Mangrovibacterium diazotrophicum: one gene and its partner. Each later gene encodes a partner of the first gene's protein in a complex. Links are inferred from orthologs where the notes say so. Each region holds a gene or a part of one and is shown on either strand. Other genes may lie near its edges. The genes, in order: secA and secY.

Evidence for each region.
Region 2: the proteins of secA (region 1) and secY are in contact, whole or in part, in a crystal structure (PDB 3DIN), measured with the Thermotoga maritima proteins. The link is inferred for Mangrovibacterium diazotrophicum from one-to-one orthologs. Residues at the interface, in WP_004082002.1 of Thermotoga maritima: Glu261, Ala262, Arg263, Lys300, Ala301, Arg302, Thr303, Ile304, Ile305, Leu323, Tyr324, Asp325, Pro326, Val329, Ser330, Tyr333, Ile336, Lys340, Phe345, Val349, Glu363, Phe364, Tyr374, Ser375, Gly376, Gly377, Glu393, Ile395, Thr482, Ser483; in WP_004081795.1 of Thermotoga maritima: Glu108, Gly109, Glu110, Glu111, Ala236, Glu237, Arg238, Arg239, Ile240, Thr241, Ile242, Gln243, Tyr244, Ala245, Arg246, Arg247, Val248, Thr249, Gly250, Arg251, Arg252, Val253, Tyr254, Gly256, Ala257, Ser258, Thr259, Tyr260, Leu261, Pro262.

Annotation. Positions count from the first base shown.
Region 1 is NZ_RAPN01000001.1:485,528-498,482, forward strand. Bases 5,023-8,935 are described here. They hold secA (preprotein translocase subunit SecA), read right to left. Parts: upstream 8,538-8,935; coding sequence 5,223-8,537; downstream 5,023-5,222. Other genes in these bases: lgt (prolipoprotein diacylglyceryl transferase), read right to left, coding at 5,023-5,143. Also shown: BC643_RS02065 (helix-turn-helix domain-containing protein), read left to right, coding at 99-1,028; BC643_RS02070 (hypothetical protein), read left to right, coding at 1,172-3,196; BC643_RS02075 (DUF6340 family protein), read left to right, coding at 3,259-4,305; more of lgt, read right to left, coding at 4,322-5,022; BC643_RS02095 (hypothetical protein), read right to left, coding at 9,026-9,496; BC643_RS02100 (pyridoxal phosphate-dependent aminotransferase), read right to left, coding at 9,707-10,846; BC643_RS02105 (hypothetical protein), read right to left, coding at 10,928-11,428; BC643_RS02110 (porin family protein), read right to left, coding at 11,475-12,047; BC643_RS02115 (thioredoxin family protein), read right to left, coding at 12,160-12,750. UniProt on the Escherichia coli protein: Required for protein export, interacts with the SecYEG preprotein conducting channel.
Region 2 is NZ_RAPN01000001.1:1,961,977-1,964,943, forward strand. What follows is about bases 1-2,851. They hold secY (preprotein translocase subunit SecY), read right to left. Parts: upstream 2,173-2,851; coding sequence 829-2,172; downstream 1-828. Other genes in these bases: rpsM (30S ribosomal protein S13), read right to left, coding at 1-368; ykgO (type B 50S ribosomal protein L36), read right to left, coding at 396-512; infA (translation initiation factor IF-1), read right to left, coding at 523-744; rplO (50S ribosomal protein L15), read right to left, coding at 2,178-2,624; rpmD (50S ribosomal protein L30), read right to left, coding at 2,645-2,824. Also shown: more of rpsE, read right to left, coding at 2,852-2,967. UniProt on the Escherichia coli protein: The central subunit of the protein translocation channel SecYEG. Consists of two halves formed by TMs 1-5 and 6-10.

The DNA of each region.
Region 1 (12,955 bases):
TCAATCGAAATTACGACTTTGGTAGGGTCAGCCTGAGCGATCTTTTTCATACTTTTAAACTTCATTACACTCGATAACTAACTTTAAAACCCGTTGATGTGGAATTTGTACTTTACGTTGTGCTTCTTTTTCTGACACTTGGACTTTCCGCTTTAGGGATCATCACGTCGTACCGTCTCAAAAAAAGCCCACAACTCACTTTCGCATCATCCTTATTCTACTGGAGCTTCTTCATGGTCTCCTTTGGTTACTACGGAATTTGGGGAATGGTTTTCTTCAAGTATTTGGTAACTCCTCCGATTGTCATATCCGACTTTGCCCGAAATCTGATTAGCGTTTTGCCTGCTTTCGGTTCTCCCTTGTTGCTCGTTTCCTGGTTTTTGTTGATTCGTTTCTCCTTCGAATACACCAAACGAAATTTTCCACGATTGCTGACCGTTCTCTATTTTGCGATTTCAGTTCCATTGCTAGCTGTCTTTCTCTACCTGATCAAAATAAAACTTCCGGTTCAGGACTTTAACATCAACAAAATGTATCAAGTTGTACTTTTCATGCACTTAGCAGTCGTACTGGCGGTCACAGTTCTGCTGATTTCTCGGTCAGTTTCAAAGGAAAGTCAACTCTCTCCTATTTTATTATCGATCAGCATCTTGATGCCTGCGATTTTATTAATCGCGTTTTACGAATCCCAATCTTCGCATTGGCTTTGTGCCCAGATTTTTATCTTTTGCTATTTTTTAACTCCGGCTTTTCTGCCATCAATTATATATTTCAAAATTGGTGACTTTCAGCTCCGAAAAGAGACCAATAATAGCTTCGATGACTTTTGCAGACACTTTGAAATCTCCAAACGCGAAGCCGAGATCATTGAACAGATCTGCAAAGGAAAACCCAACAAGGAAATTGCAGATTCCTTATTCATCACCCTTCAGACAGTGAAAGACCATGCCTCGCGGATCTATCTGAAAACAGGAGTTGCTAACCGGGTTCAACTAACAAACCTGGTTCGAAGTTCACTAAAATCTTAGTCTCAACTTCGCCAAAGATCGCCTTGAATGCTTGAGTTTACCGGAAGTATGCTAAATTTGACTAGCAACTTCGGCTATACTAATTCAATTATCAAAAGCAGTTGAAAATATTCTTCGAACAAACGAATTATCTCCTTTTTCTTTTGCCAGCACTCGTCCTGGCGGGTGTCGTCGTATTCATAACTTACAAGTCGAAATCGCAAGCTGAGTTTTACTCAAAACCCCAAATCATTCTACTAAGCAGCCTGCGCTTCCTGTCGGTATTCTTTCTGATTTTATTACTCCTTGCACCTGTAGTTCAGTGGTACCAGTATCATCGTTTGGAACCAACTATAATTGTCGCAATTGACAATTCCAGCTCGATGAAAAACTCCGCCCAGGAAAGCGAAGGGCTCGTCAACAAAGCGAAGCAAGAGCTAAAAGGAGTGAAAACTGACTTTTGGATTTTTGGTGAAAAAGCAAATAAAGAACCGAATATTTCGTTTTTGGATGCCCGATCGAATTACAGTGACTTGTTCGGGGAAGTCGAAAATAGCTACCTGCCCTCGAGTGTTTCGTCCATGATTTTGATCGGCGACGGAATTTTCAACACGGGCACCGACCCTGTGTTTTCAAGCCAAAATATCAATTTCCCAATTTATACAGTCGGCGTCGGCGATACAACCAAACAAGTTGACGCGGCAATTCTCAAGGTCGTGTCCAATCCAACTGCATTCCTCGATGACTTGTTTCCGGTCGAAATCAATCTGTCTTTCCAACAGCTCGCCGGAAAGGATTCAAAACTAACTATTTGGCAAGATCGCCAACTGGTTTATGAAACGAATTTGACGATCCGAAACAACGACTTCTTTCAACAGCAGCTGGTTCACCTGAAAGCAGAGAAAAGCGGAATCGTCAACTACAGGATTGAAACAACTTTGTTTGACTCAGAAAAGAACGCCACCAACAATTCTTATGAATTCTCGATCCGAGTGCTCGATCAAAAACAAAAAGTCTTGATTTTGGAACATGGGGCACATCCGGATATTGCGGCAATAACAAGGGTACTAGATCCACAGGTTAATATTGAATACGATCTCAGAAACGATGCTTCAGGAGATTTCAATCTTTCAAAATACAACCTAGTCATCATGCACCAATTGCCGGATGCCAATAGCGCGAATAGCCCGATATTACAGCAATTATTGAATTCCAGACTTCCTATTTTATGGATTTTTGGTACCGAAACAAGCATTGATCGCCTGAATAGTTTGCAACTTGGATTCACGTTCGAAAACCCGCGAGGCTACGAATATGGCACAGGTTCTGTCAATCCGCAGTTTAACTTCTTTCAGACAAACGAACTTCAGGTTAACCAAATGAAAACCTGGCCGCCGCTTTATGTGCCATTTGCAGATGTGACTTTGTCCGGCGACTGGCAGACGCTCGCATTCCAAACAATTCAGCAGGTCGATATGCAGAGGCCCTTGATTAGTTTGGGACGGTACAGTGGCGTGAAAACAGGACTCATTGCCGGTGAGGGTATTTGGCGCTGGCGAATCAATGATCTAGCACAAAACCAATCATCCGCCATTTTCGATGATCTGTTCTTGAAAATCATCAATTACCTGATTCTAAAACCTAACGAAGATAACTTCAACCTCTTTTATCAAACTAATTATATGGAGGATCAGGACGTAACGCTGGAAGCAGAGTTGTTGAATGAAAGTTTCGAGCCGGTGACTGATCCGGAAGTTTCGATTCAAATCAAAGCGGAATCCGGCTTGACTTATGATTATGTGTTCGACAAGGCCGATAATCATTATGAGTTGAATACCGGCAATTTACCCGTTGGCACCTATTCTTTCCAGGCGGCAACTCAGCTTGGCGATCGCAAATTTACTGAAGAAGGCTCGTTCCGGATTGATAAATTGCAGTTGGAACAGCTTAATTTACAGGCTGATTTCAATTTACTCTACCAGATCGCAGCCAATACTGGTGGTGAATTTATTCGGCCTGAGAAGTTCGAAGAACTACTAAAGCTATTGAAACGGCAATCCGAGTTAAACGAGAATAGAGTGAAGCAACTTGTTTTCAAAGAGTTTATCGCAATGAAATGGCTTGCATTTTTGATTCTATTTTTAGTAAGTGTGGAATGGTTTTTGAGAAAATTTTGGGGTTCCTACTAACGATCACAGAAAGATTTTTTTAACTTTCAAAGTTTTCTGTTTCCGAATCAATATATAGATTTATGAATAAAAAGAGAGTTAACAAGCAGTTGATGAGCCTGCTATTATTGTTGTTTCTTTTTTCATCGTGTTCCTCTTCATATAAAACGCTGTTGATAGAAACGCCTCGGCCATCAGTGCAGCTTTTGCCGGAGGAAATTAGCAGTCTAACCCTGGTAAACAGAGGAATAACCGGAGATTTTCAAAATTTCAATGAAGACAGTCTTCAGCAGTATTTTTTTACAAGAGGGTTTGATTACGACTCAGTCGTTTTGGATAGTCTTGCTGCAGATACAACCTTGAAAGCTTTGGGAGAACTTTTGTTTGAATCAGGACGTTACGATGTTGTGATTCCGGAAGAACGCTACATTGACCGCAACAAAGCGTTCTATCTTATGCCCGAAAGCCTGGACTGGGACGAAGTCTCTTCCTTATGTAATACCTTCAATACAGATGCCCTGCTGGTTATTGAGCGCTATTACAATAAAATCCTGACCAATTATTCAGTTTTTGCCACGCCCAGCGGCGAGCCACAGTACGCGAAAGCGCAAATCGATTCGAAATACGATGCCGTCGTGAAGATCTACGATCCTAGCAGGCAGAAGATCATCCGTCAATTCGCTGTCGACGATACCATTTCCTGGCAAGATGGAGACACTTCAACGAAAGCCATTTTTAGTCGTATGCCCACGATTAAAGAGTGCCTGATTCAGACAGGAATCCAAATTGCATTGGACATTGATGAGCGGTTATCTCCGAAGTGGGTCAAAGAAAGTCGGATTTATTTCGTTATCAATCAGAATGATATAACCAGAATGACCAATTTTGCCAACGATCATAAATGGCAGGAAGCTTACGATTACTGGCTTGGTTATGCCAATTCAGAAAAAGCGTCGGTAAAAAGTAAGGCTGAATTCAACCTCGCTTTGTGTTCAGAAATGTTGGGCAATCTGGATCAGGCAATCGAATGGGCAAACAAATCATACTACACTAAATACATGCAGCAAACCCAAAATTACCTGATTACGCTGAAGAAGCGCAAGGAGATTTTGAAGCAGTTTCAGAACTAAATAAGAAAAACGATATTTATTTTTTCGCAGCCGGATAATTGACATCCGGCTTTTTTAATGCCCTGAAAATTAAGAACAAGCCGCCTAACACAAACGGAATACTAAGTATTTGTCCCATATTCAGTGCCATACCGGCTTCAAAAGCTTCCTGGTCTTCTTTGATGAATTCGATCAGGAAACGGGATAAGAAAACCATCACGAAGAATAAGCCAACGATAAAACCTTCTTTTTTCCGAAGGTTGGTTTTGAAATAAAGGAACATCAGCAAGCCGAAAGTCACCAGGTACGAAAGCGACTCGTAAATCTGAGTTGGATGTTTGGCAACTGTTTCGCCGTTGCGTTCAAAAATGAAACCCCAAGGCATATTCGTTTGAATCCCGTAAATCTCAGAGTTCATCAGGTTCCCGAAACGAATCATTGCTGCAACAAGAGCTGTTGGCACAACCACACGGTCCAAAACCCATAAAACAGAGCGTTTTGAAACCTTGCGACTCCAAATAATCAGTGCAATAAAAATACCGATTGCGCCTCCGTGACTGGCCAAACCACCGTGCCAAACCTTGATAATCTCTGCTGGATGCTGCGAGTAGTAATCCCAGCCATAAAACAACACATGTCCTAAACGCGCCCCGATTACAGTTGATACCAAGAGATAAATGAACAGGCTCTCCAGCCATTTCAAGTCGGTACCGTCGAATTTAAACATACGCTCGCCAATGTTGTAACCAACCAGAAAACCGACTGCGAAAAGCAATCCGTACCAACGCACAGAAAGAGAACCAATATGAAAAATCTCGGGACTAACATTCCAATGGATGAAATTCAGTATTAACTGCATGACATTTATTTTAAGACACTTCGTGTGTTTATTCGTGAAATTTTGAGGAGCAAAAAAAAGAATAAGTAGCCGAAGCTACTTATTCTACAAGTCCTTTACCGTGACAACTTTTATATTTTTTACCACTTCCGCAAGGACACGGATCGTTACGACCGACCTTCTTCTCTACCCTAACTGGCTGAGCTTTTTGCGGTTCGCGTTGTTCCTGGCTTCTGCCTGACCCTAATTCCGGAACTTCCGATTTTTGAGTTGAATATTTACTCATATCAGTTCTACGGGCAACTTCTGCTTCGCGAACCTGGTTCGGGTCCGAAATCGGGATATGTCCCTTCATCAACGTGGAAACAATGTCTTTATTCACCTTTTGAATCATTTGCTTGAACAGGTTGAATGATTCAAACTTGTAGATCAACAACGGATCTTTTTGTTCGTAAGCCGCGTTTTGCACCGACTGTTTCAAATCGTCCATTTCACGCAGCTGTTCTTTCCAGCTTTCGTCGATGGTAGCCAGCACAATCTGCTTTTGGTACGACTTAACAAGCTCTTTACCTTTGTTGTTGTATGCTTTTTCCAAGTTGGTAACAATCTGGAAGATACGTTTACCATCGGAAATAGGAACAACAATATTTTGGTACATGTGCGACTTGTTCTCGTAAACATCTTTGATAACCGGAAAGGCTTGTTTCGAAATTGTTTCAACCTTTCTGGTGTACGAATTGATCATCGCAGAATAGATGCTCTCGATAATGTCTTCCGGTTTCATTTGTTTGAATTTCTCTTCGCTTACCGGAGATTCAATCGACATCAGTCGCATCAGTTCCAGGTTGAAATCTTCGAAATCGCCACCGTAATACTCGTTCACAAGTGCTTCCAGCGAGTCGTACATCATGTTCAGCAAGTCCACTTCCAAACGTTCGCCATAAAGTGCGTGACGACGTTTTTTGTAGATTACCTCACGTTGCGAGTTCATCACATCATCGTATTCCAGCAAACGTTTACGAATACCGAAGTTATTTTCTTCAACTTTTTTCTGTGCACGTTCAATCGATTTGGTGATCATGGAGTGCTGAATAACTTCGCCTTCCTCCAGACCCAATCGGTCCATAATTCCGGTAATACGATCAGAGTTGAACAGGCGCATCAAATCGTCTTCCAAAGACACGAAGAACTGCGAAGAGCCCGGGTCACCCTGACGTCCGGAACGACCACGCAGCTGGCGGTCAACCCGTCGAGAGTCGTGACGCTCGGTACCAATGATGGCCAAACCACCGGCTTGTTTCACTTCCGGACTCAACTTAATGTCGGTACCACGACCGGCCATGTTTGTTGCGATGGTCACCATTCCTTTTTTACCCGCATCGGCTACGATGTCAGCCTCGCGAGCGTGGAGTTTCGCGTTTAACACGTTGTGTTTAATACCGCGAATCTTCAACATACGGCTCAATAATTCAGAGATTTCTACCGAAGTTGTACCAACCAAGACCGGGCGACCGGCTTCGTTCAGTTCAACAATCTCCTGAATTACGGCATTATATTTTTCACGTTTGGTTTTATAAACCTTGTCGTTCCAGTCGTTACGAACAATCGGACGGTTAGTCGGGATAACCACTACATCCAATTTGTAGATGTCCCAGAATTCACCTGCTTCCGTCTCTGCAGTACCAGTCATACCGGACAGTTTGTGGTACATCCGGAAATAGTTCTGCAGGGTCACAGTTGCAAAAGTTTGCGTAGCCGCTTCAACTTTTACGCGTTCCTTCGCTTCAATTGCCTGGTGCAGACCATCAGAATAACGACGGCCTTCCATGATACGGCCGGTTTGTTCATCAACAATCTTCACTTTGTTGTCGATTACCACATATTCCACGTCTTTTTCAAACATGGCATAAGCTTTCAACAACTGGTTGATGGTGTGAACACGTTCCGATTTTACCGCATAATTTTGAAGCAGAACATCTTTCTGCTCAATTTTATCCTGGGCACTTAGCTCGGTGCTGTTTTCGATTTCAGCAACTGAAGAACCAACGTCCGGCAGGATGAAAAATTCAGGATCATCAACATCCGACGAGATCAAATCGATCCCTTTATCTGTCAACTCAACTGAATTCAATTTCTCATCAATAACGAAGAAAAGCGGATCGGTTACAATATGCATGTTCTTGCTGTTGTCCTGCATATAGTAATTCTCTGTCTTCTGCATCGTAGCTTTGACGCCCTCTTCGCTCAAAAATTTGATCAACGCTTTTGTCTTTGGCATCCCTTTGTGAGCACGAAGCAATTGCATTGCGCCTTCTTCTTTTTCGTCTTTCGTGGCATCAGCTTTACCCAACAGACGTTTCGCGTCGGTCAAGCATTGCATGGTGTAGTTCCGTTGTGCAGAAACCAAGCGTTCAACTCGCGGCATCAATTCCTCGAATTTCTGATTGTCACCTTTTGGAACTGGTCCGGAAATAATCAACGGCGTACGCGCATCGTCAATTAAAACCGAGTCAACCTCATCGACAATCGCATAATGGTGTTTGCGTTGTACCAGGTCGCGCGGATTGATCGCCATATTGTCACGCAGGTAGTCGAAACCAAATTCGTTGTTCGTACCATAAGTAATGTCGGCGTTGTATGCTTTGCGGCGGGCATCAGAGTTCGGTTGGTGTTTGTCGATACAGTCGACACTCAAACCGTGGAACTCGAAAATCGGCCCCATCCATTCCGAGTCACGTTTGGCCAGGTAATCGTTCACGGTAACAACGTGAACACCACGTCCAGCCAATGCATTTAGGAATACAGGCAATGTTGCTACCAACGTTTTACCTTCACCGGTTGCCATCTCGGCAATTTTACCCGAGTGCAGAACGATACCACCAATCAACTGCACATCGTAGTGGATCATTTGCCAGGTAATTTCGTTACCTCCGGCCATCCATGAGTTGAACCAGGTAGCTTCTTCACCGTCAATCTGTACGTTGTCTTTGAAAGCAGCCAAATTGCGGTCGAAATCGCTGGCTTTGACAATTATTTTTTCGTTATCGGTAAATCGTTTGGCTGTTTCTTTCACCAGTGCGAATGCCGCCGGAAGGATCTCACTCAGCACCTCTTCGATCTTAACGTCGATTTGCTCTTCCAGCTTATCAACCTCTTGATAGATTTGTTCGCTTTCCTGAATATCAGCTTCTTCAGCTTTGGCTTTTAAGGAAGCAATAGAGTCTTCTTCCGGTTTAATCCGGTCTTTTATGATTTGCTTTAATTTTTCAGATTCTGCTCTGAGTTCGTCGTTGGATAGTTGAGTGATCCGGGCGTATTCATTCCTGATGTTTTCAAGAATTGGCGTGACCTCTTTAATATCCCGGTCTGATTTGTTCCCCAGAAATGCTCCCAGGATTTTACTAATAAAAGCCATTCTATTTTAATTTTTTATATAATTCTGCTTTACTGCCCACAAATGTAATTATAATGAATTATCATACTTAATGCAGGACTAATTTTTTCAATAATAATCGTGCCACTTCCGAATCAGACAAAAATAGCGACAGAATAGCACTTTTGTTATTTTTTTATGACAGAAAAGCAGTGTTAGCAGTGTTTTGCGAATGATAATGAATACACTAATTTTACAGCGAGAAAACCTTGAAATTAGATGAATAACGACTTCTCAACTACCTGTTTTGTATGCGAAGAGCCTGTCGCAAAAGATTGTTTGCGCAATCCGTCCATTAATCTACCTGTCTGCGAAAAATGCCGCGGAACCGAAAATGAACAGAGAGCCGTGAATGAATTACTGGAAGGAATGGCAGACGGCTTTGTTTGCGGTTGCATTTAGAATGAAGAAGCCGCCCTCGGGGGAAGAAGGCGGCTTGAGAATTGATGAAATCTAATTATTAAAATTCGCTAGTTCAACAAATGTTGATAGCTGGGATTTACTAAATCGGGCAAAAAAGCAGCAATCAACGCCAAAGCCCGTTCGTCTGTTACGCGATTTGGGGTGAGGATTCTTTGTTTCGCCAACTCTTCCGAATTTAAGACCGCGGTATTCAATTGACGTGGGAACATGCTTTCGGATTTCTTAACCATGCGTGCTCCAAAACCGTCCTTGGTACATTCGTATACCACCTCAAAATGGTCGCCCCGGACAACATAAGTTTTACAATCTTTGTTTTTCGTGAACGAGATCAAAATCGGACAATCCTGGTTGTCATAGGTTAAAGTCCACGCGGCATCAACACCGGTAAAAAGATCTGCATGCTGCATTTCTTTGATCGTATAATCGTCAAACATGCGATTACCGCCTGCTGCACTTACTGATAGACCTACTGTAACGAGTACAGCGACGATTACTAATTGGAAGATTCTGTTTTTCATGACTGTTTGATTTAAATGTTTAATTTTCTGGCAATTGTTTTCTACTAAAATGTTTCTTTCTGCTTGTTACAATCTAATAGACGGCCGAAAAATCAAATCATTACAGTCTTCGGCTCCGCTTTCGATAAACGATGCCAAAACGACGGTGAACGCGACTGAATAGTCTGTCAATAAAAGGCAGGATAAATGGTGAAAACAGGAAAATCGGGATTATCGATTCTGAATATACTTTTCCAAACGATCGAGCCCCTCTTTAATGTTTTCCAATGAATTGGCATAGGAAAAACGCAGGTATCCCTCACCTCCCGGGCCAAAATCAATACCCGGCGTTACGCCAACATGTGCTTTTTCAAGAATATCGAAAGCTAATTGATAGGAATCTCCTGAAAGATGTGAAGCGTCAACAAATACATAAAATGCCCCTGTTGGCTCTACGGGTATACTAAATCCGAGCTCTTTCAGGCGACTGATCATGTATTTTCTACGCTCGTCGTAAACGGTAAGCATTTTTGAAACAGCTTCTGTTCCCAGCTCCAGGGCTGCAATTCCGCCCCGCTGAGCCGTGGAGCTTGCACAAATGAACAGGTTTTGCTGCATCTTTTGCAATACCCGAATATACTTTTGGGGCGCAATCAGGTAGCCCAGACGCAGACCGGTCATGGCATACCGCTTCGAAAAACCATTAAGTACGAATGCCTGATCGGTGTATTCGAGTATGGTATGTGCTTTTTGCTGATAAACCAAACCGTGGTAAATCTCATCCGAAATAATCGGAACGTCCAGAGAGGCCATCATCCGGAGAGACTCTTCTGTCAACAAATTCCCCGTGGGATTCATAGGACTGTTGATGATAATTGCGCGCGTTTTCGGACCAATTTTTTGGATGACATCCTCGGCATGAAACTGGAATCCATCCTGTGGTGAAACCGGTATCCGGACTGTTGTAGCGCCTATGTAATGTATGAAATTGTCGTAGCAAGCGTAAGCGGGATCCGAAATCAACACTTCGTCGCCAGCTTCACAAAGCACCGACAAAGCCATCAATATTGCCGGCGAAGAGCCCGATGTGACAACGATTTGGTCAGGATCGACCACGACACCGTATTCATCCAAATATTGCCGCGCAATGGCTTTTCGCAACTCCGGATCGCCCAAACTATGCGTATAATGTGTTCGTCCTTCTGTCAACGCTTGACAAATAGCCTCATTCACGCATTGCGGAATATCGAAATCAGGCTCGCCCACTTCCAAATGGATGATGTGCTTGCCTTCTTGTTCCATGGCATGTGCTTTTTCAAGCACTTCCATCACGATAAACGGTTTAATTTCTTTAACTCTGGAGGCTGTCATGCTGACTTTCGGTTTGCTGGCGAAAATACGGAACTTTCGCTGCTCAAACAAGATGAGAAACCTCTAATTTGAAGCATTCCGTCAATAGCCCTGGTTGATTTGAACACCGCCTCCTATCCGAAATTTATCCGATACTTTGTATTCCATGTAGAAGTTGATTCCACGGATGTTCATCTTTGAAGGATCAAAATTTAGCGGTACCGGATCGTAAATAGAATTGGCTGAAAAACTGTTTCCTCCCATTTTCCATCGTTCGCTTAAGCGGTACTCTGCCGACGAATTCACGAAATAAGCCGAGACAAACGGATTAGGATACCAGGCCCCATTAAATCTGCTTTGGTAAAAGTTGGAGAAATTGTATGTTGTTTGAGTTTCAAAAGGATTAGCCCAGTTTAGTTTAAAATTGAATGCCGGACGATCGGGAACCACTGGTCCAAAAGTTGATTCCGTACTGAAATTGAATAATTCCCGATAAAGAAACTCATATTCAACCGGATCGGGCTTCAGTAAGATTGAATCAGCCTGGGCCTTCGCTGCCAGGCTGTAAAATGTGATCACGATCAATACAACCAATTTTTTCATCCTGTAAAATTAAAATGAAAAATGGTAAACTAAATCCTGCGAACAGTTAAAGAAACTTTATACCTAAAGTCACCATAAAAAGTTTTATTTTCTCGTCGCCACCGCCGGTGTGAACATCGCCCAAACTGTTTTCCATGCGAGCATCAAGCGTCAAAAACAAGAAATCAACTCCTGCACCGTACTGAATGCCGACATAGTTGTCTTTCACATTATTGTAATCGAATTCAGAGCCGCTGGTATCGCCGTCTTTCTTTGTAATAAACGAGAAAACCGGCCCTGCATTTAACCGAACATTGACCTTGGCCACATCAATCAACTTGTAACCGAGCAACAACGGCACATCTACAGTGTTCAAATCAAACGATTCTGTCGTTACATCGTTCAGATTTCCTCCTTTCGAGGTGAAATAGCCTTCAGGTTGAAGATACCATTTCTTCAAATTGACCCGCAAAAAGGCCCCAACCAAAAAGTTACTGACAGAACCATCGTTAAACTGATCCAAATCTGTTGTTAACATGGAAGACGAATAACCTGCCTTCAGTCCTAAATTAATCGGCGATCCGGCAAAGGAAGTATTGATAACTCCAAGAAGTACACCAAGTAAGAATAGCTTTTTCATTCGATTAGTTTTTTTCACAGTTTTATGTTGACTCGAGTTGAAAAACCGGTTATTTAAAGTTTGTATAAGAAAGACTTTCAAACAACCAGTTCTCCAAATGTAAAAACAAGAACTATTGATTCCAAACCAGATCACAAGCATCTGCAGGCATCCAGTGCCTGTCTTTCCCATCCCACTTCACATTGCAGCCAATTGGGTTAGTTACCGGAACCGATATTTCTTTTCCACTGGTCAATTCCTCTAAGGTACGTTCCAGGTCATTCACAGTCATCTTCGACGTATCTCTAGGGCTGTCTACAGCCCGCCCGGTGTAAACCAACTTCCGATCCGAATCGAAAACATAAAAATGGGGTGTGCGTAAAGCTCCGTACGCCAACGCAATATCCTGACTCTCATCATACAAATAGGTCCAGGGGAAGTTAAACTCTTCCATCCGTTTTACCATGTGTGGAAAATCATCGTCGGCATAGGTATTCTTACTATTCGAGTTGATGGCGACAAAACGCACTCCTTTATCTTTGAATTTCAGAACTGTTTCTCGAGTTACCTCGTCGCTTCCAATTACATACGGACAATGGTTACAAGTGAAGAAAATAACTAAATAGGGACTATCCCGGAAATCTTCCAATTGGTAATTTTTTCCGTCTGTTGCAGGCAAATTAAAAGGGATGGCCTGTTTCCCGATTTCTAATGTAAAACTCATAGCTTTCTTTTTTCGATTATAACAACATTAAAACCGGAATAGTTTCGACAAAAAACGAAAGCCATATTTCTTGGAAAAAAGAATGAATTCGAATGATAATCATCCCAAAATGACATAAATATTAACTAAAAAGCTTAAATAAGTGTCAAATTTGTAGCTCATTTTTAAAAATATCCACGCAGGTATTGGAAAATAAAAAAAAATT
Region 2 (2,967 bases), 1.5 Mb from region 1 along the record:
GCTTTTTTCTTATTAGCTACAGTTTTCTTCTTTCCTTTACGTGTACGAGCGTTGTTTTTAGTGCTTTGTCCACGTACTGGAAGGCCAATACGGTGACGGATACCACGGTAGCAACCGATGTCCATCAATCGTTTAATGTTCAACTGGTTTTCAGAGCGAAGTTCACCTTCTACTTTGAAATTGTTGCTGATAACTGAACGGATAGCTGCGAACTGGTCATCATCCCAGTCAGCTACTTTCATATCAGGAGAAACACCAGCTTGTTCGAGGATATAGCGTGAACGGGCCCGGCCGATGCCGAAAACATATGTCAAGGCTATTTCTCCTCTTTTATTATCAGGAATATCAACTCCAACAATACGAGCCATAAAAAAAATTTTTACAAAGTTAATTAATTATCCTTGACGCTGTTTGAACTTAGGATTCTTTTTGTTGATCACGTACAAACGGCCTTTTCTGCGTACAATCTTACAGTCGGCACTGCGTTTCTTAATGGATACTCTTACTTTCATGATTCCTTATTTAATTTTTATATCTAAAAGTAATTCGTCCTTTAGTCAGATCGTAAGGTGACATTTCCACTTTCACCTTATCTCCAGGAAGAATTTTGATATAATGCATACGCATTTTACCAGAGATATGCGCTGTTATCACGTGTCCATTTTCAAGTTCAACCCTGAACATGGCATTTGATAATGCTTCAATGATTGTTCCGTCTTGTTCTATCGAGGCTTGTTTTGCCATAGTTTACTTATCTCTTTATTTTTATAACCGGTACAGTTCCCTGTACCGGTTGATATATTCTTTTAAAGAAAGATGTTAAGACTATTAATACATTGCCGCACCACCTCCTGTACGTCCTTTAATCCGACCTGATTTCATCAGACCATCATAATGGCGCATCAAAAGATGACTCTCAATTTGTTGTAATGTATCGAGTACAACACCTACCAAAATTAACAGTGATGTACCGCCATAGAAGTAGGCGAACTGGGTGTTAATTCCGGCCATCATAGCGAAAGCTGGCAGAATAGTTACAATACCCAGGAAAATAGATCCCGGTAATGTAATGCGAGACATAACGGTATCGAGGAATTCGACTGTTTTCTTTCCTGGTTTAACACCGGGAATAAAACCACCGTTCTTTTTCATGTCTTCAGCCATCTGCACAGGGTTTACTGTAATGGCGGTGTAAAAGTACGTAAACAAAACGACCAATACAAACTGAGAGAAATTATACCAAAAGCCAGTGTGATTGGACATTGCAGATGCAAAGCCGCTCATGCTGTCAGAGTTGGCAAAGCCGGCAAGGCTAATTGGAACAAACATGATAGCTTGGGCAAAGATAATTGGCATTACCCCAGCAGCATTCACTTTTAACGGTATGTACTGACGTACGCCCCCATATTGTTTGTTACCCACAATTCGTTTAGCGTACTGAACAGGGATACGGCGGGTACCTTGTACCAGCAGAATACTTCCCATGAACACGACGAACAGGAATACAAACTCAATTAGGAACATCACCATACCACCACCTTGTTGTTCGAGGCGCGAAATAAATTCGGCGAAGACAGCAAATGGCAGACGGGCGATAATACCGATCATGATAATTAATGAAATACCGTTACCTATTCCTTTATCGGTGATGCGCTCGCCCAACCACATAATGAACATCGACCCAGCTGTCAGAATAATTGTTGATGTTACTTTGAACATCCAGCCGCTAACAGCGAAGGCTTCTGCCGGTAATTGAAATGTTAAGTTGGCCAAATACGCAGGTGCCTGGAATAAAAGAATCAACACGGTCAGATAACGAGTTATCTGGTTGATTTTTCTTCTTCCTGATTCCCCTTCTTTTTGTAAACGCTGAAAATATGGAACGGCTATTCCCAACAGCTGAATTACGATAGAAGCAGAAATGTAAGGCATGATCCCTAAAGCAAATACGGATGCGTTTGAGAATGCACCTCCCGAGAACATATCCAATAACCCCAGCAACCCATCTGAAGTCTGTTGTTTTAATTGACCCAGTTGTGCAGGGTCGATTCCCGGTAAAGCTACATACGATCCTAATCGATAAATTAACAAAAGAAATAAGGTTAATCCCAAACGGGCTCTCAAATCTTCGATTTTATAGATATTCTTTAGGGTTTCGATAAATTTTTTCATTCGGTTTAGAGTATTTCAGTGGTTCCTTCTAATTTTTCGATGGCTTCTTTTGCGCTTTGAGAAAAGGCATGAGCTTTAACTTCCAATTTTAATGTTAAAGATCCATTTCCCAAAATTTTTACGCGGTCATTTTTTGAAGCCAGACCAGCATCAACCAAGGTTTGCACATCAATAGCTGAAAGCGATTTGCTTTCAGCCAATGTTTGCAATGTTTCCAGATTGATGGCTTTATATTCTACCCTGTTTACATTTTTGAATCCGAATTTCGGTACCACACGTTGCATCGGCATTTGACCGCCTTCGAAACCACGCTTGCGGCTATAGCCTGATCTGGATTGGGCACCTTTGTGACCTCTTGTAGAAGTACCGCCATGTCCCGAACCCTGACCGCGACCAATACGCTTTTCCCGTTTAACGGATCCTGTTGCAGGTTTAAGATTATTTAATTCCATAATTTCAATCCTAAAAAAATTTAAATTTCTTCGACTTTCACTAAGTGTTTCACTTTGTTTACCATCCCCATGATCGCTGGAGTAGCTTCATGTTCAACAGAGTGATTCAACTTTTTAATACCGAGAGCTTCTACTGTTGCTTTTTGGCTCTTTTCGGAACCAATAATGCTCTTCACTAAAGTAACTTTAATTTTAGCCATAGTTCCTTATCCTTTAAATACTTTTTCCAATGAAACACCTCTGTGCTGAGCTACAGTGTAAGCATCGCGCATTTCAAGCAATGCATTGAAAGTAGCTTTTACCAAGTTGTGTGGGTTAGACGATCCTTTTGATTTCGCCAGGA